3 regions of the Bradyrhizobium sp. URHA0013 genome follow, and region 1 is predicted to be linked to each of the others. Evidence: predicted binding sites of a transcription regulator. Region 1 holds the regulator's gene; each other region holds the start of a gene.
The links. The regulator LexA, encoded in region 1, represses DNA repair genes until DNA is damaged. The targets are predictions, from matches to a motif close to TGTTCNNNNTGTGTTCNG.
Positions count from the first base shown of each region.

Region 1 (9,781 bases):
AACGAGGTGACGCGGATATAGCCGATGTCGCCGTTCTCGACGTGGAAGCGCACGGGGCGCACATGGATGATCTCGCGCTTGATCGCGACGTCGAGCGGGGCGTCGGCCCCCTTGCGCACGATCGTGAGCTTGGTCTGGGTCTCGACCGGCCCCTTCATCTTGTTGACGGCCTGCTCGAGCGTCATGCCCTGCACGGCATCGCCGTCGATCTTGCTGATGAGGTCGCCCGACATGATGCCGGCCTTGGAGGCCGGCGTGTCGTCGATCGGCGAGACGACCTTGACCAGCCCCTCCTCCATCGTGACCTCGATGCCGAGCCCGCCGAACTCGCCGGAGGTGGTCTCCTGCATCTCGGTCCAGGCCTTGTCGTTCATGTAGCGCGAGTGCGGATCGAGCGAGGTCACCATGCCGGTGATCGCACCTTCGATCAGCTTGGCATTGTCAGGCTTCTCGACATAGCTCGCCTTCACCCGCTCGAACACTTCGCCGAACAGATTGAGCTTGGAATAGGCGTCATCCGCGCTCGCTGCCGCCCGTGCCGCCCACACGCCGCCGTGCGGACTGGCTACCAGAAGGGTCAGACACGCTCCGGTGAGCGCGCCCATTGGAAACAGCAGGGTTTTCCGCATGGATAGACTGGCCTTTTTGCTTCGCGGTTCGGTGGGGCTGGGGAGCCGCCATGCAAATGGCGATCCAGCCTGCTTCTCACAATACCATTCTGGTTTCTTCAAGGCCGGGATGCCACGCCGGCGGGTACACCGTAAAAATCCCTTCGTCGGGGCCTAAACTTTTGGCAACGTTGCAGGACCCGGTTCGTGCGCAGCGGGGACGGCCGGCCGGCCCACGCCTTGCAGCCATGCCATTTTAGGATGGTTTTGGCGACCTGGACGGGTTAGGCGATGAGGTAAGGCTTCAAATTCTCGGGAGGATAACAATGAACGAAGCACCCCGCATCCAGCCGGACAGGAACGTCGAGCTCGGCGCCAGCACCGAGCCGTTCCAGAATCTGCACGAATTCATCCGGAAAGCGCGTTCCAACCTCAACCAGAATGCCTGGGATTATATCGTCGGCGCGGCCGAAACCGAGACCACGATGCGTCGCAACCGCATGGCGCTGGACGAGATCGCCTTCCGCCCGCGTGTGCTGCGCGATGTCCGCAAGGTCACCGGCTCGGTCGAGCAGTTCGGCCGCAAGATGCGCCTGCCGGTGGTGCTCGCCCCCGTCGGCGCGCTCGAGATCTTCGATCCGGATGGCGCCGCGAGCGTGGCACGCGCCTGCGGCACTTTCGGTGCGGCGCACATGCTCAGTTCAGTGTCCGAGCCCGGCCTCGAGAAGACCGCCGAAGGTGCGCCCGACGCGCTGCGGCTCTACCAGCTCTATGTGCGCGGCGACGACGCCTTCGTCGCCGACGTCGTCAGCCGGGCTGAGAAGAACGCCTATGCCGCCTTCTGCCTGACCGTCGATACCGCTCATTACAGCCGTCGCGAACGTGACATCGCCAAGCGCTACGTTCGCGAGAGTCGCCTGCGCGCCACCGGCGGCGATTACCAGAAAGGTCTGGAGTGGCGGACCGTGAAGATGATCAAGGACAAGTTCAAGATCCCGCTGATCCTCAAGGGCATCGCGACGGCAGAGGACGCGCTGATCGCGATCGATCACGGCGTCGAATGGATCTACGTCTCCAACCATGGCGGCCGTCAGCTCGATCACGGTCGCGGCGCCATGCACGTGCTGCCCGAGATCGTTGACGCCGTGAACGGCCGCGCAAAGATCATGGTCGATGGCGGTGTCTGTCGCGGCACCGACATCGTCAAGGCGATCGCAGCGGGCGCCGACCTCGTCGGCATCGGCCGGCTGCAATGCTGGGCGCTGGCGGCGGCCGGCGAAGCCGGCGTGGCGCGCATGCTGGAGCTGCTCGAGGACGAAGTGCTGCGCTGCCTCGGCCTCTTGGGTGCGACCTCGTTCGCCGAGGTCAACAAATCCTGCCTGCACCACGCGACCGCAACCAACGCGCCGAGCGTGTTCAGCGCGTTTCCACTGTTCGACCACGAGCCATATCGATACTGAGTGAAAGGATGCAGGTGACATCGCTCTCTCCCGGCAGCGCGGATGCGCTTCTGTTCGATCTCGGCCGCGTGGTGCTCGATATTGATTTCTCCAAGGCGATCGCCTGTTGGGCGGGACATGCCGGCTGCAAGCCTGAAGCCATCGTCGCGCGCTATGTGCGGGACAGCGAAGCCTATCGGTTGCACGAGATGGGCAAGATCAGCGATGAGGACTATTTCGCCTCACTGCGAGCCTCGCTCGGAATCGGCATTTCGGATGCGCAGTTCCTGGAAGGCTGGAACGCGATCTTCGCCGGCGAAATGCCTGACATCGCCGAGCTGCTGCCGCGGGCAGCGAAGCAGATGCCGCTGTACGCTTTCTCCAACACCAACCGGCCACACGTGGACCATTTCTCAAGGGAATATGCCGACCTCCTCGGCCATTTCCGCGAGCTGTATTTGTCGTCCAGCATCGGCCTGCGCAAACCGGATGCCGAGGCCTTCGACCACGTCGTCGCGGCGATCGGCGTGCCCGCCGGGCGTATCGTGTTCTTCGACGATCTTGCTGAAAACATCGAGGGAGCGCGGGCGCGCGGCTTGACGGCCGTGCATGTGACTTCGCCGCGTGATGTGGGGAACGCATTGAAAGCATTGGGCATCTGACGACGATCTGCCGCCGCGAGACCCCCGGAGATGCGGCCCAACGCGACTAATTTTGAAGAAGTTTAGGAACCCGATCACTTTGTGCATTTTTATACAGAGTTCCCGGAACGGAATACCGTCTTCCGGACTCTAGAGTCCGTTGGGACTTCTACAGACGGATGCATCATCGTGTTGGGCAAAACCTACCTCACCAAGCAGGCCTCTCTTCTTCTTGAATTCGCCAGGACAACTTCAGATTCGGATCTTTCCGCCAAGCTTGTGAGCAAGGCCGCCGACCTGAAATCCCAGGCCGATCCGCTGCCCGACAAGGATCAGGGACCCAAGGCGCCCGACGTAACTCACGGGCAGCCAGGGAGCTGATCGATGCAGGCCGGGGCGCTCGTCGTTCTCGTCTTGCCATGACCATTGTCCTGCCGATCTGGCACGTTCTTCGGATCATGCCGCAACGCGCTTGATCCTGCCTTCCGGAACAATGCGGTGGGATGACTGCACCCGCTCGGCTGTTTTGCCTCTGCGCCCGCGCTCGGCTAGAAGACGTGCGGAACATTCGCCCGAACGTGCCGAGCAGGAGTTTTCGCCGTGGCCTTGATGCCGGTTTCCGACGCGCTTGCCGCGGTGCTGGCGGGTGCAGAGCCGCTGCCGGAGGAAATGATCTCCCTCGACCAGGCCTACCATCGCGTGCTCGCGCGTGACGTCGCGGCGCGGCGCACGCAGCCGCCGCAGGCGATGTCGGCGATGGACGGCTACGCGGTGCGAGCGGCCGATGCCGCGACGATCGATTCGGAGCTCACCATCATCGGCGAAGTCGCGGCGGGCCGACCGTTCGCGGGGATGGTCGGCGCCGGCGAGGCCGTGCGGATCTTCACGGGCGGCGTCGTTCCCGGTGGCGCGGACGCCGTCGTGATCCAGGAGGACACCGTCGCCGCCGGCAAGCGTGTCACGATCAAGGAAGCCGCGATCGCCGGTCGGCACATCCGCCCCGCCGGCGTCGATTTCCGCGAGGGCGACGTGCTCCTGCGCAAGGGAAGCCGTCTCACCGAGCGCGACCTCGCGCTCGCCGCCGGGATGAATCATCCGCACCTTGCCGTTTACGGGCGTCCGAAGGTCGCGATTCTCGCCACCGGCGACGAGTTGGTGATGCCGGGCAGCACGCCCGGCCACGGCCAGATCGTCTATTCCAACGGCTACGCCCTGCACGCGCTCGCCCGCAGCGAAGGCGCCGAGACCATCGACCTCGGTATTGCCGCCGACACGCTGGAGGCCACCACCGCCGGCATCCGCCGCGCCCGTGAGAGCGGCGCCGACATCCTGATCACGACCGGAGGCGCATCGGTCGGCGACCACGATCTGGTCCAGCAGGCACTGCGGGACGAAGGCATCGCGATGGCGTTCTGGAAGATCGCGATGCGGCCAGGCAAGCCGATGATGCACGGGCGGCTCGGCGCAATGGGCGTGATCGGTCTGCCGGGCAATCCCGTGTCGTCCTACGTGTGCGCTTTCCTGTTCATGGTGCCGCTGATTCGTGCCCTGTCGGGCCGTTCAGTGCTTCACCATCGCCGTGAGCGCGCCGTGCTCGGCCGCGATGTCAGCGCCAACGACCAGCGCGAGGACTATCTGCGCGCGCATCTGGAGGAGCGTGACGATGGCACACGCGTCGTTCTTCCCGTCAATCATCAGGACTCTTCGCTGCTTGCGAATCTCGCTGCAGCACAGGTACTTCTCGTGCGCGCACCGTTCGCGCCGAAGGCCGAAGCCGGCACGGCTTGCGAAGTGTTGCGGCTCCCTGTCTGAGCGCCCCGGCAATGCGCGTTCCGCCAACTTTGCTCTGTTCACGGTAAATTAAGCAGTTGCGGAACATGTATCGAACATATAGTGTCCGTTCATGATTTGTTTCGAGCATGTAGCGGCATATTGCCGAATTCAGCGTCTCGGAATCGGACGACATCAACCGGGGGACTTTGGTCGAGATGTTAACGCGCAAACAATACGAGCTTCTGCGGTTCATCAGTGAACGTCTGAAGGAAAGCGGCGTACCGCCCTCCTTCGACGAGATGAAGGATGCGCTCGACCTGCGCTCGAAGTCGGGCATCCATCGCCTGATCACGGCGCTCGAGGAGCGTGGCTTCATCCGACGCCTGCCCAACCGCGCTCGTGCGATTGAAGTCATCAAGCTGCCGGAGCTCCAGGCAGCCGCCGGCAGCCGCCGCGGCTTCACGCCGAGCGTCATCGAGGGCAATCTCGGCAAGGTGCGTGCGAGCTCCAGCCTGCCCGCGGACGACGGCGAACGTCCCGTCGCGGTGCCGGTGATGGGCCGCATCGCGGCCGGCACGCCGATCGAGGCGTTGCAGACCCGCAGCCATACTATCAGCGTACCGCCTGACATGCTCGGCTCGGGCGAGCATTACGCGCTCGAAGTGCGCGGTGATTCCATGGTCGAGGCCGGCATCCTTGACGGCGACATGGCGCTGATTCAGCGCAACGAGAGCGCCGATACCGGCGACATCGTGGTGGCGCTGATCGACGACGAGGAAGCGACGCTGAAGCGCTTCCGCCGTCGCGGCGCCTCGATCGCGCTCGAGCCCGCCAACGCGGCCTATGAGGTCCGCATCCTGCCGCCCAACCGGGTGAAGATTCAGGGCAAGCTGATCGGGCTTTACCGGAAGTACTGATACCGGGAGTACTTGATACCGGGAGTGCTTGGCGCCGCGCGCGCTTCCGATCGGCATCGCCGGTCAGGGATTGGAGCGGATCATCGTCCGCTCCGGCTGGGTAGTCTTTCTGGTTCTGCACAGACTATCTGGCCCGTCCTTCGGCGCTGGCTCCTCGCGACGCCCACGAAGCGGAACTGGTTCGCGGCGCAAGTGTTCGAGGAAACAGCGGCCAGCGATCAAGCTCGACCGTTGCAGTCAAGCCGGCGATATTCGCGCACGCGCCTCCCGAATGCATCGCAACTCGCTTTGTTCCTATTGAATTCGGGAAAGATAATGTGATCGCGGCTCGCGGAAACCAGCCGCAGATTTGCCCACAACCAAGCAGAGCGTTCATGCTTCAACTCTGATAGAGGCCTGCGCCTCGATTAAGAGACGCGGGTTGCTATCCCAGCATGAGGAGCACCCGATGTGTGACTACAGCCTGCATGCCGTCGCGTCGCGCCCCGCCGAAGTCGGCGAGACGATCGTCACGACAAGCTTCCGCGGCACCTCGACGCGCGGCTTCGCCTCGGCAGCCGATCCGTCTGTTGCCGTCTGCCTGCTGCCGGGAACGGAGCTCGCCTTCGCCGACGACGTTCGCTACGACAATCGCTGGATCTGGACGCGCACCATCAATTCCCGCGTGGGCAAGTTCGGCAAGATCGATCCGCACGTTCCCGACCGCCATCACGACGCGATCGAATTCCCCGACGGCAAATATGTGCTGGTGACGCAGCTCGTCGAAGGCCAGCGCGCGACCGTGCTGCAACTGCCTGTGACCCAGCCGGTGACGGAGCGCGAGCACAAGGCGCAGGTCATCGTCGACAGGCAGCCGACCGTCACGCGCCTGCCGATCGGCTGACGCAGCCGGCTACGAGGTCGGAGGTCAAGATTGAATCGCCATCGCCGGCCGTGGCCGGCGAGATGGCGCGGTTTGCGCCCAGTGAATCCGAGCAGATGCACCAATCCACTGCATTGCTCCGCACCGTCAGATCAATCGTCGGCCTGCAAGTCGGTCTCCGCCGGCGTTGCGTCCTTGATGCGGGGCGCGATCGCCTTGGGCGCAAGGCTGCCGTCGAAATCACCCTCGCCTGCGCCGGCTGGCAACCAGGGGCGGCTCGCGCCTCTCGCCCTCACCGCCTGAACCGCAAAGCCGTCACCACGCTGCATTAGCGCCAGCGCGCTCTGGCTGGCGAGCCGCTGCCGATCGACCACCATCGCCGCGCAATCGGGCGGCGCGGGACGTGCCGTCACCACCAGCGCGGCCCGACTGCAATCGTCCGCGAGAGCGTCGACGCGCAGTGCCAGCGCGACCAACCTCCCGTCGGCCAGTGGCGTCACGCAGCCCGATTCGTCACAGGACACGCCATCGGCCAGCGAGGCTCTGCCGGCATCGCGCGGATCGGCGTCGGCAGCGAGCCATTCCTTGAGCAAAAAGCTGTCCTTGCTCGTTCTGATCAGGTGCAGATATCCGTCCCTGCCCCGCACCGCGACGCTGGCGCCATCCCCGGCAATCAGGATGTCGGGCTGCCGCGCCGACAGTCCCCAGAGGATCGCTGCCAGCAGGACCAGGGCGCCGGACCAGCGTAGCGGCGTGCGCAACAAGCCTAGCACAATGATTCCCAGGCTCGCCGCGATCAGCGGCGTGATCCCGAACGCCGGGATGCGGCCGACCGCGCCCGGTAAGGCCGCGACCCAGCGCGAGACCGCGACCATCCACTCGATGCCGATCCCCATCAGCCACCAGAACACGCTGTCCAGCCCGAACGGCGCAGCAAGCAGCCCCAACAATCCCGCCGGCATCACCAGCGCCGAGACCACCGGCATCGCGCCGAGATTGGCAAGCACGCCAAACGGCGTGACACGGTGGAAATGGAAAGCGGCGTAGGGCGTGGTCGCAAGTCCCGCAATCAGCGAGGCCATGAACAGCATCGCGATCTCGCGGCCACCCCACATCGCAATGCGCGCGGTCGCCGAATGGTCCGGCGAGGCAAACAAATTGGGCATGCCGATCTGCACCAGCGCCACCAGCCCGAGCGTTGCTGCAAACGACATCTGGAAGCTCGGATGCACCAGTGCTTCCGGCGCGACCGCCAGCACGATCAGCGCGGCGACAGCAAGCGTGCGAAAGGTGATGGCGCGGCGATCGACCATCACCGCGATCAGCACCACCGCCGTCATGAAGAACGATCTTTGCGTTGCGACCTCCGCGCCCGACAGCAGCAGGTAGAACGCAGCAGCGACCAGCGCGGCGGCCGCCGACCATTTCTTGATGGCGAAGCCGGCCGCAAGTCCCGGGATCAGAGCGAGCAGCGCGCGCACCGCGAAGAACACGACACCGGCAACGACGGCCATGTGATAGCCGGAAATCGAGAGCACGTGGCCGAGACCGGAGATGAACATCGCATCGTTGACGGGCGTGGTGATCGCATCGCGCCGCCCGGTAAGCAGCGCGGTCGCGATCGCCCGGTTGTCGCCGTCGAGCGTCGCCCGGATGCGGGCATCGATCGCATCGCGCAGGCCTTGCATGAAGGCCGCATAACGCAGCCGCAAGCCGGCGGTCTCAGGCGGCGGCGCCACCGTGATTGCGCCCATCGCGAAGCCGGAGGCGCCGATGCCCTGGAAGAACATGTCACGCGAAAAGTCGTAGCTGCCGGGCCGCACCGGCGCGAGCGGCGGCATCAACCGTGCCTTCAGCTGAACGAAGCTACCGACCTCCGGCGCGGTGCCTTTGCGGACCGACAGGCGCACGCGCTCAAGCCTGACGTCGCTGCGTTGCGCCTCCATCGCAGTGACGCGCAGCACGAAACGATCGGTACGCTCGCGGATGTCGCGAGCCTCGACAAAGCCCGACAACGACACCGAATAGAGCGCCTTTGCCAGCACCGGGTGGGCGATGCGCGCCGTCTTCCAGGTCGCGACGGCAAAGCCGGCCGCGACCGCCGCGATCATGATGGCTGGGGCGAACAGCCGGCTCCGCCGCAACAGAGCCGCGCCAAGCAGGAGTGCGATGGCGGTCGTGGCAACGACCCACAGTACTGGCTCGTGATCGGCAGAGAAATAAAGCGCGATGCCGCAGCCAAACGCTACGGGCACCCACGGCAACAGCCGCCCGGCGCCAGCCTCGGCGCGTAGCCATGCGCGGAGGGTCTCGGCCAGCGATGTCCAGAGGTCGAGGCCTGCAGGCGCGAGGCCGCCCGCGGACGCGGTGCGGCCCGCGGGCCACGTCCCTGCGATCCCCTGCGACCGTACCGGCCGGCCCGGCTCCGCCATTTCGTGCACTCGATGATACGCAACGAAGTCAGAAGCTACCGGAACGTGCAGGCGGGCGGATAGCGGTACGGATCAGGAACGAAAGGTTGCGATCGCTACTTTTCCTCTTCCATCGTCACAGCGACATCGGCCTTGGCCGACAGCCGGACCTTGTTGCCCTCGATATCGGCGACGAGGCCCTTGTCGATGAAGTGATGATGCCCCTTGTGGCTGCCCTCGCCGCTGTCCTTCTTGGTCAGCTTGATGCGATTGCCTTCGACCTTGTCGACGGTGCCGATGTGGACGCCGTCGGCGCCGATGACTTCCATATGCTCTGCGATGTTCTGCATGGTGGGTTCCTTATTGGGCCCACCCCAACGCGCGAGGTGCATGTTCGTTCTCTCACGAGGATGACGAAGTCGTGTGCTCCACTGGTCAGATCAGCGGCGCCTGCGAAGAAGCATGGTGATTGACGATCTTCCAGTCGCCGTCCTCGCGAATGATGACCCAGCTCATCTTGACCGAGAGATCGGGGCGTTCGCCGGCGAGATCGAACGAGATGCTCGCGGCCATATTGATCAGATCAGGACCTGCCTGCGCCGCCTTCACCTCGGAAAATAACGCGCTCGGCTTGCGCCAGCGTGGCAGGCCGTTGAAATAGTCTGCGACGCCGTCCCTGCCCCGGTAGAGCTTTGGGTTGGAGCCGAAGAAGAACGCATTCCTCGCATAGAGCGATGAGAGCGCGGCCGCATCGAGCGTGGCGAAGCCGGCGCGCCATTTCGCGATGATGGCGGAAACGATGGCGTCGGCTTCGTTGCTCATTGTGGTCTCGCAGCTCTTTTCAGCCTTTGGCAACTTCCTTCGCGAACGTGTCGCGCAGGCCGATGGTCCTGGAAAATACCGGTCTGTCGGGCGTCGAGTCCTTGTCGCGCACGAAATAGCCCTGGCGCTCGAACTGCATCGGCTCGGTCGAATTGCTTTCCGCGACTGATGCTTCGATCCGAGCGTCAGCCAAAATCTCGAGCGACTGCGGATTGAGGTCCGCAGCGAAGTTCGAGGCGTCCGGGCTCGGATTGGCAAACAGCTGGTTGTAGATGCGGATTTCCGCGGGCACGGATGTTGCCGCCGAC
Region 1 covers NZ_JADK01000007.1:301,093-310,873, forward strand. Annotated here, with positions in the region: gene N551_RS0111615 (S41 family peptidase) at 1-629, opposite strand, end outside; gene N551_RS0111620 (alpha-hydroxy acid oxidase) at 935-2,068, shown strand; gene N551_RS0111625 (HAD family phosphatase) at 2,077-2,709, shown strand; gene N551_RS0111630 (hypothetical protein) at 2,878-3,069, shown strand; gene glp (gephyrin-like molybdotransferase Glp) at 3,289-4,500, shown strand; gene lexA (transcriptional repressor LexA) at 4,677-5,378, shown strand; gene N551_RS0111645 (hypothetical protein) at 5,827-6,261, shown strand; gene N551_RS0111650 (ComEC/Rec2 family competence protein) at 6,393-8,672, opposite strand; gene N551_RS0111655 (DUF2171 domain-containing protein) at 8,768-9,001, opposite strand; gene N551_RS0111660 (SgcJ/EcaC family oxidoreductase) at 9,087-9,473, opposite strand; gene N551_RS0111665 (glutamine--tRNA ligase/YqeY domain fusion protein) at 9,493-9,781, opposite strand, start outside.

Region 2 (9,781 bases), on a different contig from region 1:
TTGCGGCGCAAGATCGAGACCGATCCCGCCAATCCGCTGTTCCTCCAGGCCGTGCGCGGCATCGGCTACCGGCTGGTAGCCTCTCCATAAAGAGTGAAGCGCCACCGATGAGCACGATCGATAGCGGCCTGACGCTTTTGAAGAGCGCCGCCGGCCGCGTCTCCGCCGCCAATGGCTGGATGGGCAACGCCTTCAAGGGCTGGATGCCGACCGGCCTTTATGCGCGTGCGCTGCTGATCATGATCGTGCCGATGGTGATCCTGCAATCGGTCGTCGCCTTCGTGTTCATGGAGCGGCACTGGAACACGGTGACACGGCGCCTGTCGGCCGCGGTGGTGCAGGACATCGCCGCGCTGATCGACGTCTACAAGGGCTATCCGCAAGACAAGGATCGCGACCAGATCCGCCGCATCGCGCAGCAGCGCCTGGGCCTCGTCGTCGATTTCCTCCCGGCCGGCGACATGCCGCCGCCGGGACCCAAGCCGTTCTTCTCGCTGCTCGACCAGACGCTGTCGGTGCAGCTCGGCCGCCAGATCGGGCGCTCCTTCTGGATCGACACGGTCGGCCGCTCCAATCTGGTCGAGATCCGGATCCAGCTCGACGACGCCGTGATGCGCGTGTTCGCGCAGCGCAGCGCCGCCTATGCCTCGAACTCGGAGATCTTCCTGTTCTGGATGGTCGGAACGTCCTCGATCCTGCTGATCGTCGCGGTGCTATTCCTGCGCAACCAGATCAAGCCGATCCTGCGACTTGCCGACGCCGCCGAGAGTTTTGGCAAGGGCCGCGAGGCGCCGAATTTCCGCCCGCGCGGCGCGCGCGAGGTGCGGCGCGCGTCGGTCGCCTTCCTCGAAATGAAGTCGCGCATCGAGCGGACGATGGAGCAGCGCACCGCGATGCTCGCCGGCGTCAGCCACGATCTGCGCACGATCCTGACGCGGTTCAAGCTCGAGCTGGCGCTGATCGGCGACAGCCCCGAAATGGAGGGCATGCGCAAGGACGTCGACGAGATGTCGATGATGCTCGAGGACTACCTCGCGTTTGCTCGCGGCGATTCCGGCGAGCAGTCGCAGCCGACCGACATGGCCCAGGCGCTCGAGGAGCTGCGCAGCGACGCCGAACGCCACGGCCACACGGCGACAGTCGCATTCAACGGGCTGCCCGTGGTCACGGTGAAGCCGGCCTCGTTCAAGCGCTGCCTTGCCAACCTCGTCACCAACGCCGCCCGCTACGGCAAGAGCATCGCCATCACCGGCCAGCGCGATCACCGTTATTTGACCGTGACGGTCGACGACGACGGGCCGGGCATTCCCGCACACCTGCGCGAAGAGGTGTTCAAGCCGTTCCTGCGGCTGGACAACGCCCGCAACCAGGATGAAGGCGGCACGGGCCTGGGCCTCGCGATCGCCCGCGACATCGCCCGTTCGCATGGCGGCGACATCACACTTGGCGACAGTCCGATGGGCGGATTAAGAGCGAGCGTGCGGATACCGGTGTAACCGGTGATGTAGCCCGGATGGAGCGTAGCGAATCCGGGATTCTTTCTTCGCGATCGATGCACCGGTCCCGGATTTCGCTTCGCTCCATCCGGGCTACGATCTTCCTTACTTCGGCAACAGCGCCTTCAGCTTGTCCATGTCGCGCACGTTCATCTTGAAGCCGCCGGGCATCACGACGTCGCCGGGCTTCTGGTCCGGCTTGCAGGCCCCTAGCCATTTCGCTTCGAGCTGCATGGTGGTGTCGCGGCCTGCCGCGCCGGCGGCGCCGCCTTGCGCGTGCGACGATGTCTTCACCGTATAGGCCGAATTGAAATCGCCAGTGATCTCAGCATGCGAGGTCGTGCTGATGCCGGCGACATTGCATTCGGAATCGCTGACATAACCGGTTGCGGTCTTCTTGATGTCCTGCTTGGCGCAGATCTGCTTGGCCATCGGGGAGATGTTGTTGTTCATCTCCTTGTCGACGGTCTCGTCGGTGCAGTGCTGCATGGTCATCTCGGGCACCGGCGTGCCAGTCCTGACCATCTTCAATTCCCACAGGCCCGCCTTGCGCACCGGCAGGTCGTCAGCGCGGGCGCTGGCTGCCGACAAGACGAGGCAAAGTGCGGAGCCGAGCAAAGCGAGTTTGCGCGTCATGTCGGAAGCTCCCGGCTGCGATGGCGGCGTTGCGAAAGCGCCTCAGTAGAGCGTGCGGATCGGCTGGTCGGCCGCGCCATAGGGCACCCAGCGGCAGGAGAACGAGATGTAGCCGCCCTCATAGGCCTGCATCGCCAGGAATTTGGCGACCTTCCCGTAGCGGGCGCAGTGATCGACCGCGACCTGCCGCGCATCGACCTGGGTTGCCATCGAATAGGCGATGATTCCGCCAGTGTCGTTGCCCTTGAACGGAGGCACCGGAAGCAGATCGGCGCGCGCCGACTGGCTCGCCATCATACCCAAGGCAAGTAGGCCCGCGGCCGCAATGATTCGCATTCCCGTCACTCCGATTGGTTGGCGGCAGTTTACGGTGTCGGCGCGGCGGTGGAAAGAACGGATGGCCGGTCCAACGCAGCATTGCGGTCAACTCGTCGGCAAGTGTTGCCGCGCTGCACTTGACCTCCTCCGGCCTTCACGGCACCGTCCGACCCTTGCAGATCATGCTGTCTGGATCATCCATGCGCGCCTCGACCTTCCTGAAATCGCTCCGCTTTGCCGCCGTGCTCGGCCTCCTGTTCGGGGCGTTGTCGCTCGGTGAGGCCAGGGCCGCCAATCCGCTGGAGCTGAATTTCTGGCTGAGCGGGCCGCGTTATGACGGCAACGTCTCCGAATGCGACCGGGCGCTGCCGACGATCGCCAGCCAGTTCTGGGAGAAAGAAAGCTCGTTCTGGAATTCCTCGTTGAAGATCACCGGCTTCGCCGCGGTTCACGAGACCGCGTTCCGGCCCTGGGCATCGGATAACATCCCCCGCCGCTATTGCACCGGCGAGGCCATGCTCACGGACGGCAAGATGCGCAAGGTGCACTTCTCGATCGTCGAGGACGGCGGCTTCGCCGGCTACGGCCAGGGCGTGGAATGGTGCGTGGTCGGGCTCGACCGCAACTGGGCCTACAACCCGGCCTGCCGCGCCGCCAAGCAATAATTGCGCTGATCCGGACCGATCAGGCGGCCCAACGATGGTCGCCCGAAATTTGTTCTTGAAATGTTCCTATCGCCTGCTAGGCTCGTCTGCACAGTCTAGTTGAGGGGCGTCGCCATGTTTCATTCCAGATTGCATTCGTTCTCCCGCCTGATGATCTCGCTGACGCTTGCGGCCGGGCTGGCTGCACTGGCCGGCGGCGCAAAGGCCCAGGACAAGCGGCAGAACACGCCCGGCGAATTCGATTTTTATGTGCTGTCGCTGTCGTGGTCGCCCTCCTTCTGCGAAGAGGCAGCGGAGCGCGGCGGCCGCTCGCAGACCCAGTGCAGCGGACGGCCCTATGCTTTCGTGGTGCATGGTCTGTGGCCGCAATATGAGAACGGTTTTCCGGAATATTGCCAGCGGCCTTCGCCGCGGCTGAACCGCAGCATCGTCTCCTCCATGCTCGATCTGATGCCGGCGCCGGGGCTGATCTTCAACGAATGGGACAAGCACGGCACCTGCTCGGGGCTCGCCGACCGCAGCTATTTCGAGACGATCCGGAAGGCGCGCGCCGCAATCAAGATTCCGGCCGAATATCTCGATTTGTCGCAGGCCAAGACGGTGGCGCCGGCAGAGGTGGAGGAAGCCTTCATCAAGGCCAATCCGGGCCTCAGCAATGCCGCCGTCTCGATCACCTGCAACCGGACGCGGCTATCGGAAGTCCGCATCTGCCTCAGCAAGGACCTGCAATTCCGCGCCTGCGAGGAGATCGACCGCCGCGCCTGCCGTCGCGACCAGTTGGCGATGCCGCCGATCCGGGGTGGCTAGCCCAGGCATCGTGCCTCTTTGCTCAAGCCGTCACGTGGCGTAGTGCTCTTGCATGAATTACCGCCACGCCTTTCACGCCGGAAGCTTCGCCGATGTCATCAAGCACATCGTGCTGGCGCGCATCATCACCTATCTCCAGGATAAGCCGGGCGCGTTCCGTGTCATCGACACCCATGCCGGCGCTGGCCTCTACGATCTCGAAAGCGAGGAGGCGCGTCGCGGCGGCGAGTGGCTGACGGGCATTGCGCGGCTGATGCAGGCGCGACTGTCTAACGACGCCATGGCGCTGACCAAGCCCTACCTCGACATCGTCCGCGCCTTCAATCCGAAGGGTGAGCTCAAGGCCTATCCGGGCTCCCCGCTGATCGCACGCGGCCTGCTGAGACCACAGGACCGCCTCTTGCTCTGCGAACTCGAGCCGAAGGCGCGCAAGGCGCTGATCGGCGTGCTGCGCCACGACGAACAGGCCCGCGTGGTCGACCTCGACGGCTGGATGGCGCTGCCGGCTTTCGTGCCGCCGAAGGAACGGCGCGGGCTCGTGCTGATCGACCCGCCGTTCGAGGCGAAGGACGAGTTCGAAAAGCTCGAAGAGGCCTTCTCGACGGCTTTTGCGAAATGGCCGACCGGTATCTATGTAATCTGGTATCCCGCCAAGAGCCGGCGCGCCACCGACGCGCTGGTGCAATCAGTGGCGCGGCTCGCAGCCGCAGCAAAACCGCCGGGAAAATGCCTGCGCCTCGAATTCAGCGTGGCGCCACAAGCCGACGGCGCAGCCCTCACCTCCAGCGGGCTCTTGATCGTCAATCCCCCTTACACACTGCACGGCGAGCTCAAGACGATCCTGCCCGAGCTGGAAATGCCGCTCGGCCAGGGGGGCGCTGCCAGATTCCGATTAGAGGTGCCAAGGCCGTAACACTCCGGCATCTTGGGAAAAATATGCAGGAGCGGTGGTCAATCTGCAGAGAACCGTATTATGCTGTTGCGGTGACTGGCTTTACGTTCCGCTTCCGCGAATGGTTGCGGCGGAGTGAAGGCCTAAGAAAGATCCAGTCGGACCGAATGGTCTGCCCAAGGATGGCCAGCTCCCGGGCTTCGTAAGGCCCGGTCATGTCGTGACGTGCGTCTGCGTCACGACGGAGGAGCAATGAGGGGGAGTTTCCCGATGGCCATGACGGGAACGGTCAAGTTTTTCAACGGTGAGCGCGGCTACGGATTCATCAAACCGGACGACGGGGGCCGCGACGTCTTCGTGCATATTACTGCTGTGGAGCGGGCCGGACTGAAGGACCTTGCCGAAGGACAGCGTATTACTTTCGAAGTCGAACCGGACAAGAAGGGCAAGGGGCCGAAGGCGGTCGATTTGGTCATCCTTCCCTAGCGAGTCCGACGCGAAACACCGGCGCAAAAAAAATCCCGGCCGCGAGCGGCCGGGAGGCTGTAGTCCGGTATTTTCTTCTTTGGGTATCAGAAGTGATAGTTCACGCCTGCGCGCACAACGCTGGCGCTATAGCCGTTTGACACGCCTGTAATCGCGAACTGACTCGTCGACAGATCGATGTAGAGATATTCGAGCTTGGCGCTCCAGTTCGGCGCGAAACCAACTTCCGCGCCGGCACCGATGGTCCAGCCGGCGCTGGTATGCGACTCCGTCCAGCCGAACGTCTGCGCGCGCAGCTCGCCGAAGGCGAGGCCCGCCGTGCCGTAGAACAGCACGTTGCTGAGGGCATAGCCCGCGCGGCCGCGCAGGGTGCCGAACCACGGATTGGAGAACTTCCACGGCGCGAAGGTATCGTCGGCACCGGCGGCCTGGATGTCACCTTCGACACCGAACACCCACGGGCCGGTCTGGAAATTGTAACCGGCCTGAACGCCGCCGACGAAGCCCGACGGTTTTGCGGGATTGTTGTTCACCGAGCCCCATTCGTAGCCGAGATTGGCACCGAGATACGGACCGGCCCAGCTATAGGCGTTGAGCGGCTGATTGACCGTGTAGGGCGCACGTTGCCCGTAATTGAGATCGGCGGCCCCTGCCGAAGCCGTCCAGCCGACTGCAGCCAACGCGGCTGCGCCCACAACGAGCCTCTTCATCACATACTCCAACGCAACTGCCGTCACCGGCGCGATGCCTGCGCCGCCGCGCGAGGCAAAACCGCATGGTTACGGAACCACCACTATTTCGCGTAACATTTATCGAGAGTTTTAAGTTAAAGGCCTGTTAAGCCGGGTTACCGCGCTGTTAACAGGCTTAAGCAAGCGTTACCGGGAACTGCGCCGCCATCCTGTGCGTGCCGCACCGCCGGAACTTCAATTCGCCACCCGCAACGCCTAAATTCGCACCATGGTTCACGATTCCACCGACAATCCGGACGACGCACGTGCGCGCAAACCCGTGCGCGGCAACGCGCCCGACGTCCCGCCCCAGGAGACGGAAGCGGCGCCGCCCGACCTCGATCCCGCCACAGCAAACGGGGACGACGAGGACGACGCACGGCTGCCGGACATCCTGGAAGAGAGCGGCACGGTTGGCGAAGAGCCGCTGGCGACCGGCCACGAGGCGATCGAACGCGCGGTCCGCCTCGCCCCCACCTCGCCCGGCGTCTACCGCATGCTCAATGGGAATGCCGACGTGCTCTATGTCGGCAAGGCCAAGAACGTCAAAAAGCGCCTGTCGAACTATGCGCGCCAGAGTGCGCCGCAGCCGGCGCGCATCCTGCGCATGATCGCCGCCACAGTTACCGTGGAAATCATCTCGACCCACACCGAGACCGAAGCGCTGCTGCTGGAGGCCAACCTCATCAAGCAGCTTCGACCGCGCTTCAACGTGCAGCTGCGCGACGACAAGTCGTTTCCCTATATCCTGATCACGGGCGACCATTGGGCGCCGCAGATCCTGAAGCATCGCGGCGCGCAGACGCGGCCCGGTCGCTATTTCGGCCCGTTCGCCTCGGCCGGCGCCGTCAACCGCACCATCACCGCGTTGCAGCGCGCATTCCTGATCCGCTCCTGCACGGATTCCTTCTTCGAGAGCCGCTCGCGGCCGTGCCTGCTCTACCAGATCCGCCGTTGTGCCGGCCCCTGCACCCGCGAGATCGACTTCCCCGGCTACACGACCCTGGTGCGCGAGGCGAGCGACTTCCTGTCCGGCAGGAGCCATGCGGTGAAACAGGAGCTTGCCGCCGAGATGGAGAAGGCCTCCGGTGAGCTCGAATTCGAGAGCGCCGCGCTCTACCGCGACCGCCTCGCTGCGTTGTCCGCGATCCAGTCGCAGCAGGGCATCAATCCGCGCACGGTGGAAGAAGCCGACGTGTTCGCCATCCACCAGGAGGGCGGCTTCTCATGTGTCGAGGTGTTCTTCTTCCGCACCGGGCAGAACTGGGGCAACCGCGCCTATTTCCCGCGCGCGGAGAAGACGTATACGCCGGAAGAGGTGCTCGGCTCCTTCCTCGCCCAGTTCTATGACGACAAGCCGCCGCCGAGGAACATCCTGCTCTCGCACGAGATCGAGGAGAGCGAGCTGCTCGCCAACGCGCTGTCGATAAAGGCCGGCCGCAAGGTCGAGGTTTCCACGCCGAAGCGCGGCGAGAAGAAGGAGCTCGTCACCCACGCGCTCACCAACGCGCGCGAGGCCCTGGGCCGCAAGCTCGCGGACACCGCGACGCAGAGCCGCCTGCTGGACGCCATGGCCACGACCTTGAGCCTGCCGCATGCGCCGAAGCGGATCGAAGTCTACGACAACAGCCATATCCAGGGCACCAACGCGGTCGGCGCCATGATCGTCGCCGGCCCCGATGGCTTCGTCAAAAACCAGTACCGCAAGTTCAACATCAAGTCGGAAGGGATCACGCCGGGCGACGACTTCGCCATGATGCGCGAAGTGCTGGAGCGCCGCTTCAAGCGCCTGATCAATCCGCCCGAAGAGGGCGCGGCCAAAACCAAGGACGACGACTTCCCGCAATGGCCCGATCTCGTGATCATCGACGGCGGCCGCGGCCAGCTCAACGCGGTCCGGGAGATCTTTGCAAATCTCGGCCTGACCCAGGTGGCGCTGATGTCCGTGGCCAAGGGGCCGGACCGGGATGCCGGCCGCGAGACCCTGTTCATGCCGGAGCGCGAGGCGATCAAGCTGGAGCCGCGCGACCCCGTGCTCTATTTCATCCAGCGCCTGCGGGACGAGGCGCACCGCTTCGTCATCGGCTCGCACCGCAAGCTGCGCAAGAAGGACATCCGCGAGGCCGGCTTGCAGGAGATTCCGGGCATCGGCCCGTCACGCAAACGTGCCTTGCTGCATCATTTCGGAACCCTGAAGGAGATCGAACGGGCCTCGATCACCGATCTCGGCAAGGTTCCGGGGGTGAGCGCCGAGAGCGCCCGCAGGATTTTCGAGTATTTCCACCCTCAGCCGAGATGAAATAAAAGGGGGCCGCGGTCATATGGTCGTCGCATCCCGCACCCCATTTGGGAGCGGAACGGTTGACCTTGAGGCTGCAGCGGTATTGGTAGGACGGATGAACATCGCCACGACACGAGGGACCACCAGCCGCGCGATGTCCCTCCCGAACATCCTGACCTACGGCCGGATCGCCGCGATCCCGGTCGTGGTCGGGTGCATCTACGCACAGTCGATCATGGACGGTCCGCTGTGGCTGCGATGGGTTGCCGTCGCCATTTTCATCGCGGCTGCGGTCACTGATTACCTCGACGGCTATTACGCGCGGATCTGGAATCAGCAATCGGCGTTCGGCCGCATGCTCGATCCGATCGCCGACAAGCTTCTGGTCGCCTCGTGCCTGCTGATGCTGGCCGCCGACGGCATCATTCACGGCTGGTCGCTGTGGGCCGCCATCGTGATCCTGTGCCGCGAGATCCTGGTCTCGGGCCTGCGCGAATATCTTGCCGCGCTGCGCGTCAGCGTGCCCGTGACCAAGCTTGCGAAGTGGAAGACGACGGTTCAGCTCATCGCCATCGGCTTCCTGCTGGCCGGTCCCGCCGGCGATGAGGTGGTGCCCATGGTCTCGATGACCGGGCTGGCGCTGCTCTGGGCCTCGGCGATCCTCACCATGTACACCGGCTACGACTATTTCGGCGCCGGCATCCATCACCTCATCAAGGAGGATGAGGGATGAAAGTGAAGTACTTCGCCTGGGTGCGCGAGCGCGTCGGCAAGGCCGAGGAGACCATCGAGCCGCCCGCGACCGTGCGCACGGTGGAAGAGCTGATCGCCTGGCTGTCCGGCCAAGGCGAAGCCTACGCCTACGCGTTCGAGAAGCCGAAGGTGATCCGCACCGCGATCGACCATGCCCACGTCAAGTCGGACGCCGCGATCGCGGGCGCTCGCGAGATCGCGTTCTTCCCGCCGATGACCGGCGGCTAGACCATGCCCGCCACCACCTGTCCCGTCACCATTCGTATCCAGCAAGACGATTTCGACATCGCGCGCGAGATCGCGGTGCTGACCGGGAACCGCACCGACATCGGTGCAGTCGTGAGCTTTTCCGGCATCTGCCGCGGTGACGAGGACAGCGCCAAGATCGCCGCGCTCTCGCTCGAGCATTATCCGGGCATGGCCGAGGAAGAGATCAGGCGCCATGCCGACGAGGCCACCTCGCGCTGGCCGCTCAACGGCGTCACGGTGATCCATCGCGTCGGCCGTTTCATGCCTGGCCAGAACATCGTGCTGGTGCTGACCGCCTCGCAGCACCGCCAGGCAGCGTTCCAGGCAGCCGAGTTCCTGATGGATTATCTGAAGACCAACGCGCCGTTCTGGAAGAAGGAAGAGAGCGCCACCGGCACCGGCTGGGTCGAGGCCCAGGCCCGCGACGATGAAGCCGCCGCACGCTGGACCCGATCCTGATGGCAACG
Region 2 covers NZ_JADK01000003.1:238,127-247,907, forward strand. Annotated here, with positions in the region: gene N551_RS0101190 (response regulator) at 1-90, shown strand, start outside; gene N551_RS0101195 (ATP-binding protein) at 108-1,496, shown strand; gene N551_RS0101200 (DUF3617 family protein) at 1,602-2,132, opposite strand; gene N551_RS0101205 (hypothetical protein) at 2,175-2,468, opposite strand; gene N551_RS0101210 (hypothetical protein) at 2,651-3,115, shown strand; gene N551_RS0101215 (ribonuclease T2) at 3,230-3,922, shown strand; gene N551_RS0101220 (23S rRNA (adenine(2030)-N(6))-methyltransferase RlmJ) at 3,975-4,835, shown strand; gene N551_RS0101225 (cold-shock protein) at 5,085-5,300, shown strand; gene N551_RS0101230 (outer membrane protein) at 5,387-6,010, opposite strand; gene uvrC (excinuclease ABC subunit UvrC) at 6,261-8,330, shown strand; gene pgsA (CDP-diacylglycerol--glycerol-3-phosphate 3-phosphatidyltransferase) at 8,428-9,045, shown strand; gene moaD (molybdopterin converting factor subunit 1) at 9,042-9,293, shown strand; gene N551_RS0101250 (molybdenum cofactor biosynthesis protein MoaE) at 9,297-9,773, shown strand; gene prmB (50S ribosomal protein L3 N(5)-glutamine methyltransferase) at 9,773-9,781, shown strand, end outside.
Region 2: a site for LexA is predicted at 3,166-3,183, ahead of N551_RS0101215 (ribonuclease T2). Genes of this name have one in related genera too.

Region 3 (9,781 bases), on a different contig from region 1:
AATTCCTCTCGTCCAATCTCCCCGATTGGAGGTGATTCCATTAGCGCGCGAACCAACTCCCCAGTCTTGATCAAAGAGCAGTGTAAGCGTTGGCTGAGGTAATTGGCGGTCTCCGACTTCCCCGATCCAATTCGGCCAGCGACAACTAAGATGCGGTCGCTCGCGAAGCGAGAGTTACTTACGATTTCGAGTCTTGCTCGCGTGAAGAGAGTGGACGGATAAAAGCGTCGCAAACATAGCTGCGACCAATATTCGAAATCGGTTATGTCTACCTTGTCCTTTGAAAGATCGATCCATCCCAAGCCTTTGATCGATGAATCGCCCTTCTGCAGCTTCTTGGCTGTGTTCCAATCGGGAAGCCATGCACGGTAAACAACGGCAACGTGCCGCCTTCCGACCTCCGAAGAGTCGTCGTTCAGAACTCCCAAACACTCTAGTGGAACGCTCTGAAAGAGATCGATAGTAGGCTTATCTGTAAGACTTGCCTCAGCCGAGACCTTGCGTTTCCGTCTGGTTCGGTCTGGCAAAAAAAGTTCTTCCGCGAGCTCTCTGCGTCCGCAAGCTGACAAACCAAAGTCGGCTCGCGAAAGCATATCGAGATCAGCGGCGCTAACGTGGCCACCGAAGCCAATGCACTTCGATCCTCTTAGAAATTCGGCTGCTCGGCTGAGATAGGATCGCTTGAAGAACAGCAAGCGCTGACCACATTGAACCAAGACGTACGTTATGAATTGCTTCGCGTCGTTGTTGACCTCAGCCTCAGCTCGCCCGAGATAGGTGGTAGTTTTTTCGCTAAGAAGCTGCCCCAGTATCAAGGGTGTATCGGTGTCTATACCCTGAAAGGTCAGGACATCGCGATATGCAGGCTCTGGAACGCACAGAACTTCTTCTCGCGGCGTATTTAGTACACGGCGCTCGGCTACGTATTCAGACTGAACTTCGCCGGGCGCAATGTCCGGTTCACTTACTGGTGCTCCTAGCGAAGCGCGAAGGGTAAAGCGCCCGCGGCCGGTTCGAACAAATCGTGAGTCAGTCTTTCTGTGTAGGATGTCCATGCTAAGCCGAGCCTGCATGGATTTCTGGGGTGTGCGACCCATTGTGTGGTCGCCAAAGAGTCCTTGCTCGACTCCTCGATCAACAATCTCACCAGCGCTAAGTGGGACACGAGACTTGCTCAACACAATCTCCGCGACACGAAGAAAGGTTTGTCGTTCACCTTCGACGCGCTCGTCGGTCTGATTCTGCACGGCAACCGTTTGTTTTTGGTAACTATGCATTAGGATGACGTGCTTCCGCTCGGCGAGTGCTCTCTCAAAGCTACCTCGATCTAGGCCGCGCGCGAAGGACGATACGGCCGTCGTTGAGAGGCTCCCAAAAAGTCGTGGCAATTGATGATCTTAGCGTAGCCTACTCCAAGCGAAGCGGCGACATAGACATTTGCACCGCAAAAACAAAAACGGCCGGATCTTCCGATCCGGCCGTCCCGCAAAACTCTCTCCGGCTAAGCCTACGTCCCGCGACGCAAGCCCTCGCCCAATCCTAAAATTCTTAGCTGGCCTTCTTCGCCGGCGCGGGCGTCGGGCCGACCTTCTTCTGGATGGCGCGCTTCAGCTCGAGGGCGCGCGGCGACAGCAGGTCGGCCTTGACCTTGAGCAAATAGGGATCGAGGCCGCCATTGTGGTCGACGCTCTTGATCGCGTTGGTGGAGACGCGCAGGCGCACGTTGCGGCCCAGCGCTTCGCTGATGAAGGTCACGTTGACCAGGTTCGGCAGGAAGCGGCGCTTGGTCTTGATGTTGGAGTGGCTGACCGTGTGGCCGACCTGGGGGCCCTTGGCCGTCAATTCGCAGCGGCGAGACATGGTAAAATCCTCAATCTTTCCCAACGATGTGCGGCCGCCATTCGGGGCGCCACGGGCAAATTCTCTGTCCTTGCAGGGAGCGGGCGGACGTATAGGGGGGAAGGGGCGGGACGTCAAGGTTTTGGGGCGGCTGGGACGCCAGTTTCGCGCCCGGCACTCGGTGTCATCGCCCGGCTCGTCCGGGCGATCCAGTACTCCGCGCCGGTGCGGCTGACCAGAGGGGCCGCGGCGTACTGGATGCCCCGGTCAAGCCGGGGCATGACAGCGGTGGAGGTGGCGGGGTGAGGTGCGCGCTTCTGACCCGTCTGGATCACCAAAACGGCAATGATTATCGCGTCTTACCATCACATAAAGGGCGTATTCGCGCCCGAAGAGTCCGGTGGAGTTCCGGCGCGGATAGGCCCGGACGCATTGCTTGGCGCGGTTTTTGGCTTAAGTAACAACCGTTCGCGCCCCGATTGGATTGTTTCGTGCTCACAACGCTTGCGCCAAGTCTGCGTCCAAATGAGCTGCGCCCAAAAGAGCTGCGCTCAGCGGAGCGGCGCGCAAGGAATCCGCGCGCAAATAATCCGCGCTCTGCCGGACGCTGGGTCATGGCGGCCCTTGGCGGGCTGGTTTTGGCGTGGGCGGCGGAGCCCGCGGCGGCGCAGGGCAAGCTCGAGGCGCAATACGAGGCGACGCTGGCGGGCATTCCGGTCGGCAAGGGCGCCTGGAACATCGACATCCAGGACGATGTGTTCGCGGCCGCGGCCTCCGGCGGCACCTCGGGGCTGCTGAAATCGTTCGCGGGCGGGTCGGGCACCGGGGCCTCGCAAGGCCGCGTGGTCAACGGCGCGCTGGTCGCGACCGGCTACCAGGCCTCCACCACCACCTCGAAGAAGACCGAAGAGATCCGCATCACGCTCGACAAGGGCAATGTGAAGGATTTTGCCATCGTGCCGGAGCCTCCGGTCGATCCCGACCGCATCGTCGTCACCGATGCGCATCGCCGCGGCGTCTGGGACCCGATGACGGCCTCGCTGGTGCGCGTCTCCGGCACCGGCGACGTGCTGTCAGCGGACGCCTGCCACGGCAGCGCCGCCGTGTTCGACGGCCGCATGCGCTACGAGCTCAAGCTCGATTTCAAGCGCATGGAAAACGTGAAGGCGGAGAAAGGCTATCACGGCCAGGTCGTGGTCTGCTCGCTGTATTTCGTGCCCATCGCCGGCTACATCCCCGACCGTCCCGTGATCAAATATCTCGCCGCCCAGCGCAACATCGAGGTCGCGTTCGCGCCGATCGCCGGCACGCGCATCCTGGTCCCGTTCTGGCTGAAAGTGCCGACCCCGCTCGGGCCGGCCATGCTGGAAGCGACGTCCTTCGTCACCAGCGCTCAGCCGCCCAAGGTCGCGAAGACGCAGTAAGCCTGCTCCCCGCGTTGACCCCCTTTTAGCAAAAATAAACGCAAGCGATTTCAATGACATGCCTACTGTGCATGGGGTTGTTTTCGCACTTTTGTTTGGAGGGGGGCGAGAGCGGGGAATCCATTTGACTCCTCCCCGATTCTGATTCGACTCCGCGCCGTCCCCAGCTTTAACGAATCCGCCATCGAAAGGTCGCTTGTGCGGCGGGGCAAAACTCCATCTAGTGCGAACCCATAAGCCTCCCGCGACATGTTGCGTGAACGGAACAGGACTCACGGGGGAGTCTGCGATTCGGCCGCGATTCGTTCTCAACTCGTTCCGAAGCTTAAAGCCAACGGGAAAAGCGTCGCAAAGTGAGACAGTTGCGCGAGGTTCGGGGAGAATGCTCCCACACTCTCGGTGTCATCGCCCGGCTTGACCGGGCGATCCAGTACACCGAGGCGTCTGTGATTGAGCCGAGAAGCCGCGGCGTACTGGATGCCCCGGTCAAGCCGGGGCATGACAGCGGAGAAGCCGAAGCCGGGTGACTTCCAGGCGCTTCGCGCCACCGCCCCAAAACAGCACTGACATTCGCCCCAATCGCCATTACCTAATCCCCCAGATGCCTTTTTCCTCCTCCCCTTTCGCTTCCGAGCGACTCCCCGGCGCCGGCGTCACTGCGGTGCTTGGTCCCACCAACACCGGCAAGACCCATCTCGCCATCGAGCGGATGCTCGCGCATCCCTCCGGCATGATCGGGCTGCCGCTGCGCCTGCTCGCGCGCGAGGTCTACAACAAGATCGCCGCGCGGGTTGGCCCCGATGCCGTCGCGCTCGTGACCGGCGAGGAGAAGATCAAGCCGAAAGCGCCGCGCTACTGGGTCTCCACCGTCGAGGCGATGCCGCGGGATCTCGACGTCTCGTTTCTTGCTGTGGACGAGGTGCAGATCGCATCCGATCTGGAGCGCGGCCACGTCTTCACCGATCGCATCCTCAACCGCCGTGGCCGCGACGAGACGCTGCTGCTCGGCGCTGCCACGATGCGCCCGATCATCGAGCGGCTGCTGCCGGGCGTCTCCATGATCACGCGGCCGCGCCTGTCGCAGCTGGAATTCGCCGGCGACCGCAAGATCACGCGGCAGCCGCGCCGCACCGCCATCGTCGCCTTCTCGGCCGACGAGGTCTACGCCATCGCCGAGCTGATCCGCCGCCAGCATGGCGGCGCCGCCGTGGTGCTGGGCTCGCTCTCGCCGCGCACCCGCAACGCGCAGGTCGCGATGTTCCAGGACGGCGAGGTCGACTACCTCGTCGCCACCGACGCCGTCGGCATGGGCCTCAATCTCGACGTCGACCACGTCGCCTTTGCCTCCGACCGCAAGTTCGACGGCTACCAGTTCCGCCGCCTGACGCCGTCCGAATTCGGCCAGATCGCCGGCCGCGCCGGCCGCGCCACCCGCAACGGCACCTTCGGCACCACCGGCCGCTGCGCTCCGTTCGAGCCCGAGCTCGTCAATGCGCTGCAGAACCACACCTTCGATCCCGTGAAGGTTTTGCAATGGCGCAATTCGAAGCTGGATTTTGCTTCCCTCGGCGCGCTCCAGGTCTCCCTGAACCTGGCCCCCGGCCATGAGGCGCTGACGCGCGCGCCCATCGCCGAGGACATGCGCGTGCTCGACCACGCTGCCCGCGACGCCGAGGTGCGCGATGTCGCGCATGGCAAGGACGCGGTGGAACGGCTGTGGGAGGCCTGCCAGGTCCCGGATTATCGAAAGCTGTCGCCGGCCGCCCATGCCGAGCTGGTCACCACGCTCTACGGCTTCCTGATGCGGAAGGGATGCATCCCCGACGCCTGGTTCAGGACCCAGATCGACCAGGCCGACCGCGTCGACGGCGATATCGACACGCTGTCGGCCCGGATTGCGCAGATTCGCACCTGGACCTTCGTCGCCAACCGTCCCGACTGGCTGAAAGACCCCGAACGCTGGCAGGGGATCGCCCGCGAGGTCGAAAATAAATTATCGGATGCGCTCCATGAACGCTTGACTGAGCGTTTCGTTGATCGCCGGACCAGTGTATTGATGCGCCGCCTGCGGGAGAACACGAGCTTGAATACGGAAATCGGCAAGACCGGCGAAGTCATCGTCGAAGGCCATGTCATCGGCCGCCTCGATGGCTTCACCTTTGCACCGGATGCGGCGGAAGCCGGCTCCGATGCGAAAGCGTTGCAGGCTGCAGCGCAGGCCGTGCTCGCCGGCGAGATCAACGCGCGCGCCGAAAAACTGGGCAATGCGCCGGACGAGCAGTTCGTGCTGACCTCGGAAGGCATCATCCGCTGGACCGGCGATGCCGTGGCGCGGCTGTCTGCCGCAGAGGACGCGCTGCATCCGCGCATCCGCATCATCTCCGACGAACGCCTCACGGGCGGCCCCCGCGACAAGGTGCAGGCCCGGCTCGAGCTCTGGCTCAAGACGCATATCGAAAAGCTGCTTGGGCCGCTGTTCGAGCTCAGCAAGGCCGAGGACGTCACCGGCATCGCCCGCGGTATCGCCTATCAGCTCGTCGAGGCGCTCGGCGTGCTGGAGCGCCCGAAGATCGCCAACGAGCTGAAGGACCTCGACCAGCCCTCGCGCGCGACCTTGCGCAAATACGGCGTCCGCTTCGGCGCCTATCACCTCTATTTCCCCGGTCTGCTCAAGCCGGCCGGGCGTGCGCTGGCCGCGCTGCTCTGGGCGCTGAAGCAGGACAATGTCGATCCCTCTGCGCTGTCGGGCGCGCAGCATCTGGCAAGCTCCGGCCGCACCTCGTTCCCGGTCGACAAGCAGCTGCCGCGCGACGCCTATCGCGTGCTCGGCTACAAGCAGGCCGGCGAGCGCGCCGTGCGCGTCGATATCCTCGAGCGCCTGGCCGACCTGATCCGTCCGGCGCTGGCCTGGCGCGAGAACGCGTCCGGCGAAAAGCCCGCCGGTGCGTTCGACGGCCGCAGCTTCGTGGTGACGCAGGCGATGACCTCGCTCACCGGTTCGGCCGGCGAGGATTTTGCGTCGGTGCTGCGTGCGCTCGGCTATCGCATGGACAAGCGTCCGCCGCTGCCGGCGAAGCCCGTTGCGGCTGTTGCCGAGACCCCTGTTGCTGAAGCCTCCAGCGAAGAGACGCCCGCAACCGAAGCGCCGGTCGAGGACGCCGCCGCGCCCGCGGACACCGCGATCGAAGCCGCCGCCGAGCCTGTGACCGTCGAAGACGCGCCCGGCATGGAGCAGCACGACGAGCCCGCGCCTGAAGAGCCGGCGCTTGAGGCTTCCGTCACGCCGGAAGACGCTCCCGGCATCGCGCCACCTGCGGAAGAGGCTGCGGCAGCCGTTGAAGCTGCTGAAACCCCTCCCGCTGAAACCGCGTCTGCCGAAACCGCGCCTGCAGAGACTGCTGCAACCGAAGCCGCTGCGTCGGCCGATGCGGCAGCACCCGTGGAGGCCGCGGCGACGCCCGCCGAGCCCGAGCTCATCGAGGTCTGGCGTCCCGCCGGCCGTCACGACGATCGCAAACCGCGCCACGAGCGCCATCGCAACCCGCGTCACCAGCCGCGTCCGCAGGCGGCTGCTGAAGCCGGCGCCGCGCCTGCCGAAGGCGAAGCCCAGCCTGTCGCCGACGGCGAGAAGCGCGGTGAGCGTCATCGCCATGGTGGCGGTCATCGTCGCGATTCCGGTCGCGATGGCGGCAGGGACTTCCGCAAGCCGCGCGAAGGTGGCGCCGAAGCCGCGCCGCGTCCTGAGGACAAGAACCGCCGGTTCGAGAGCAAGAATGGCGGCAACAAGGACCGCGACAACAAGGATCGCAACAAAGGCAAGTTCGGCGGCGATCGCGACAAGGGCCGCGACAACCGTGGCCGCGACCGCGACAAGGGCCGCGACCGCCAGGGCGGGCCGTCGCTGCGTCCCTACGCATCGAGCGCCACCCCGCGCGAGCGCGATCGCCCGGTCGATCCGAACTCGCCCTTCGCAAAACTCGCTGCGCTGAAGGAGCAGCTGTCAGGGCGTAAGGAGTGAGCCCACGACCGAGCGGCAGCGCATCGACAAATGGCTATGGCACGCGCGGGTGGTGAAGGCGCGCACCTCCGCTGCCGAGCTTGTCGAGTCCGGCCATGTTCGCGTCAACGGCGCACGCGAGAAATCGCCGGGGCATGCGATCAAGATCGGCGACGTGCTCACCGTCGCGCTCGATCGCACCGTGCGCGTCTTGAAAGTCATCGCCTTCAACGAGCGCCGCGGCGATGCCGCCTCGGCCCGTGTGCTCTACGAAGAGCTCAGCGAAGGCCATCCGAATTCTCAGCGCAATTAATTGCGCTTTGAATTCATTTCTTGGTCGATCAAGCGCATAAAGCCGTCATGATCGGCCGTTCCTGAGCTTGCGGCGCCGGGCCATCCGCGCTACGCAAGCCGCGACTTTTAAAAGAGCTTTTCGGAGCGTTGGATGACTTACGTCGTCACTGAAGCGTGCATCAAGTGCAAGTACACCGACTGCGTCGAGGTCTGCCCGGTCGACTGTTTCTACGAGGGCGAGAACATGCTCGTCATCCATCCTGACGAGTGCATCGACTGCGGCGTGTGCGAGCCCGAATGCCCCGCCGATGCCATCAAGCCGGACACGGAACCGGGCCTGGAAAAGTGGCTCACGGTCAACGCCGACTACGCCAAGAGCTGGCCGAACATCACCCAGAAGAAAGAATCACCTGCCGACGCCAAGGATTTCGACGGCATGGAGGGCAAGTTCGACAAGTATTTCTCCTCGAACCCCGGCTCCGGCGACTAATTCGGGTCAAACTTAACCCTATTAGCGGCGTTATCGCTGAAAACCAGCCCTTAAGACCCCTAAATCATTGATTTTTGCGGGAAATGTGCTATATTGGGCACATTGAGCCGAACCCTGGTTAGCCCGTCGGCCCCGTTGGGTTCCCGTGAAACCAAATGTCGAACAGGGGCGTGGCAGTTTCCGCGCGCAGGCTGTGTCACAGAAAACGCGTAAAAAGAGTACTTCAGCGAAGGCTTCCCATAAGGACGCCAAGAAAGTCGCCGCGGCCAGCCGTAGCGCATCCAAGGGTCGGACCGCGACGAAGGCGCCGGCTGCAAAGTCCTCGAAGAACAAAAGAAGCGCAATGCCTAACAAGACTGCCAAGCCGGCCGCGAAAGCGACCGTTGCCAAGCCTGTTGCCGCCAAGCCTGCCGCCAAGCCCGCTGTTGCAAAGACGCCCGCTGCCAAGGCTCCCGCTGCCAAGCCCGCCGCGCCGAAGGCTCCTGTTGCTGCTGCTCCCGCCAAGGCCCCTGTCGCTGCCGCCAAGCCGGCCGTGAAGCCCGCGGCTGTCGCGCCGAAGGTCGAAGAAAAGAAGGTCGTGACCCAGCGTCAGGGCTTCAAGGCCAACGAATTCGTCGTCTATCCCGCTCACGGTGTCGGCCAGATTCTGGCCATCGAGGAGCAGGAGATCGCCGGCGCGAAGCTCGAGCTGTTCGTCATCAACTTCATCAAGGACAAGATGACGTTGCGCGTGCCGACCGCCAAGGTCGCCAATGTGGGCATGCGCAAGCTGTCGGACCCCGCGCTGGTGAAGCGTGCGCTCGAGACTCTCAAGGGCCGTGCCCGCGTCAAGCGTACCATGTGGTCGCGCCGCGCCCAGGAATATGAAGCGAAGATCAATTCGGGCGACATCGTCGCGATCGCGGAAGTCGTGCGCGACCTCTATCGTTCCGAGTCGCAGCCGGAGCAGTCCTACAGCGAACGCCAGCTCTATGAAGCCGCGCTCGACCGTCTCTCCCGCGAGATTGCGGTGGTGCAGCACTCGACCGAGACCGAAGCGGTCAAGGAGATCGAGGCCCAGCTCGCCAAGAGCCCGCGCCGCACCGGCGCCAAGTCCGAAGCCGCCGAAGGCGAAGGCGATGCGGACGCCGAGGGCGACAGCGACGAGACCGATGGCGGCGCCACGGTCGCCGACGAGGCCGCGTAAGCGTCTCGCGCATTCATCGCAACAAATCAAAAGCCCGGCCGTTTGGCCGGGCTTTTTGTTTCGGAGGGACGGTCAGCGGGCCGAATTGCTTCTGAGCCTATGCGGTCCTGAACGGCATCAAACCCGCGACGCGCTTCCCGAAGCGCCGCGCCCGGTCTCGTGGCCGTCTCCGCCCGCGTCAGTCGCAACTGTCGACCACCAGGCGCCTAACGCATCGATCAACGGCACCAATGTGTGGCCGGCGGCGGTCAGATCGTACTCGACCCTCAACGGGTATCCGCCGAATTCCGTGCGGGTCACGATACCGGCGTCCTCCAGTTTGCGAAGCTCGAGGGCGAGCATCCTGTGCGAGATGGTCGGATTGTCCCGACGCAAGTCGCTGAACCGTTTGGTGCCCTGCTTCAAATAGTAGATCAGAAGCGTAGGCCACCGGCCGCTCAGGATCTGCATCACTTCCTCGATGGGACATCTCGAAACGAGGTCTTTCATCGGCGGACTCCAGGTTACAAAAATGTTCGCAATTTACTTGATGGAGCGAGCGACTAGGGTTC
Region 3 covers NZ_JADK01000011.1:27,667-37,447, reverse strand. Annotated here, with positions in the region: gene N551_RS35710 (HTH domain-containing protein) at 1-1,277, opposite strand, end outside; gene rpmB (50S ribosomal protein L28) at 1,549-1,860, opposite strand; gene N551_RS0117205 (DUF3108 domain-containing protein) at 2,454-3,263, shown strand; gene N551_RS0117200 (helicase-related protein) at 3,865-7,281, shown strand; gene N551_RS0117195 (RNA-binding S4 domain-containing protein) at 7,304-7,573, shown strand; gene fdxA (ferredoxin FdxA) at 7,706-8,044, shown strand; gene N551_RS0117185 (CarD family transcriptional regulator) at 8,388-9,230, shown strand; gene N551_RS0117180 (helix-turn-helix domain-containing protein) at 9,348-9,719, opposite strand.
Region 3: a site for LexA is predicted at 3,567-3,584, ahead of N551_RS0117200 (helicase-related protein). Genes of this name have one in related genera too.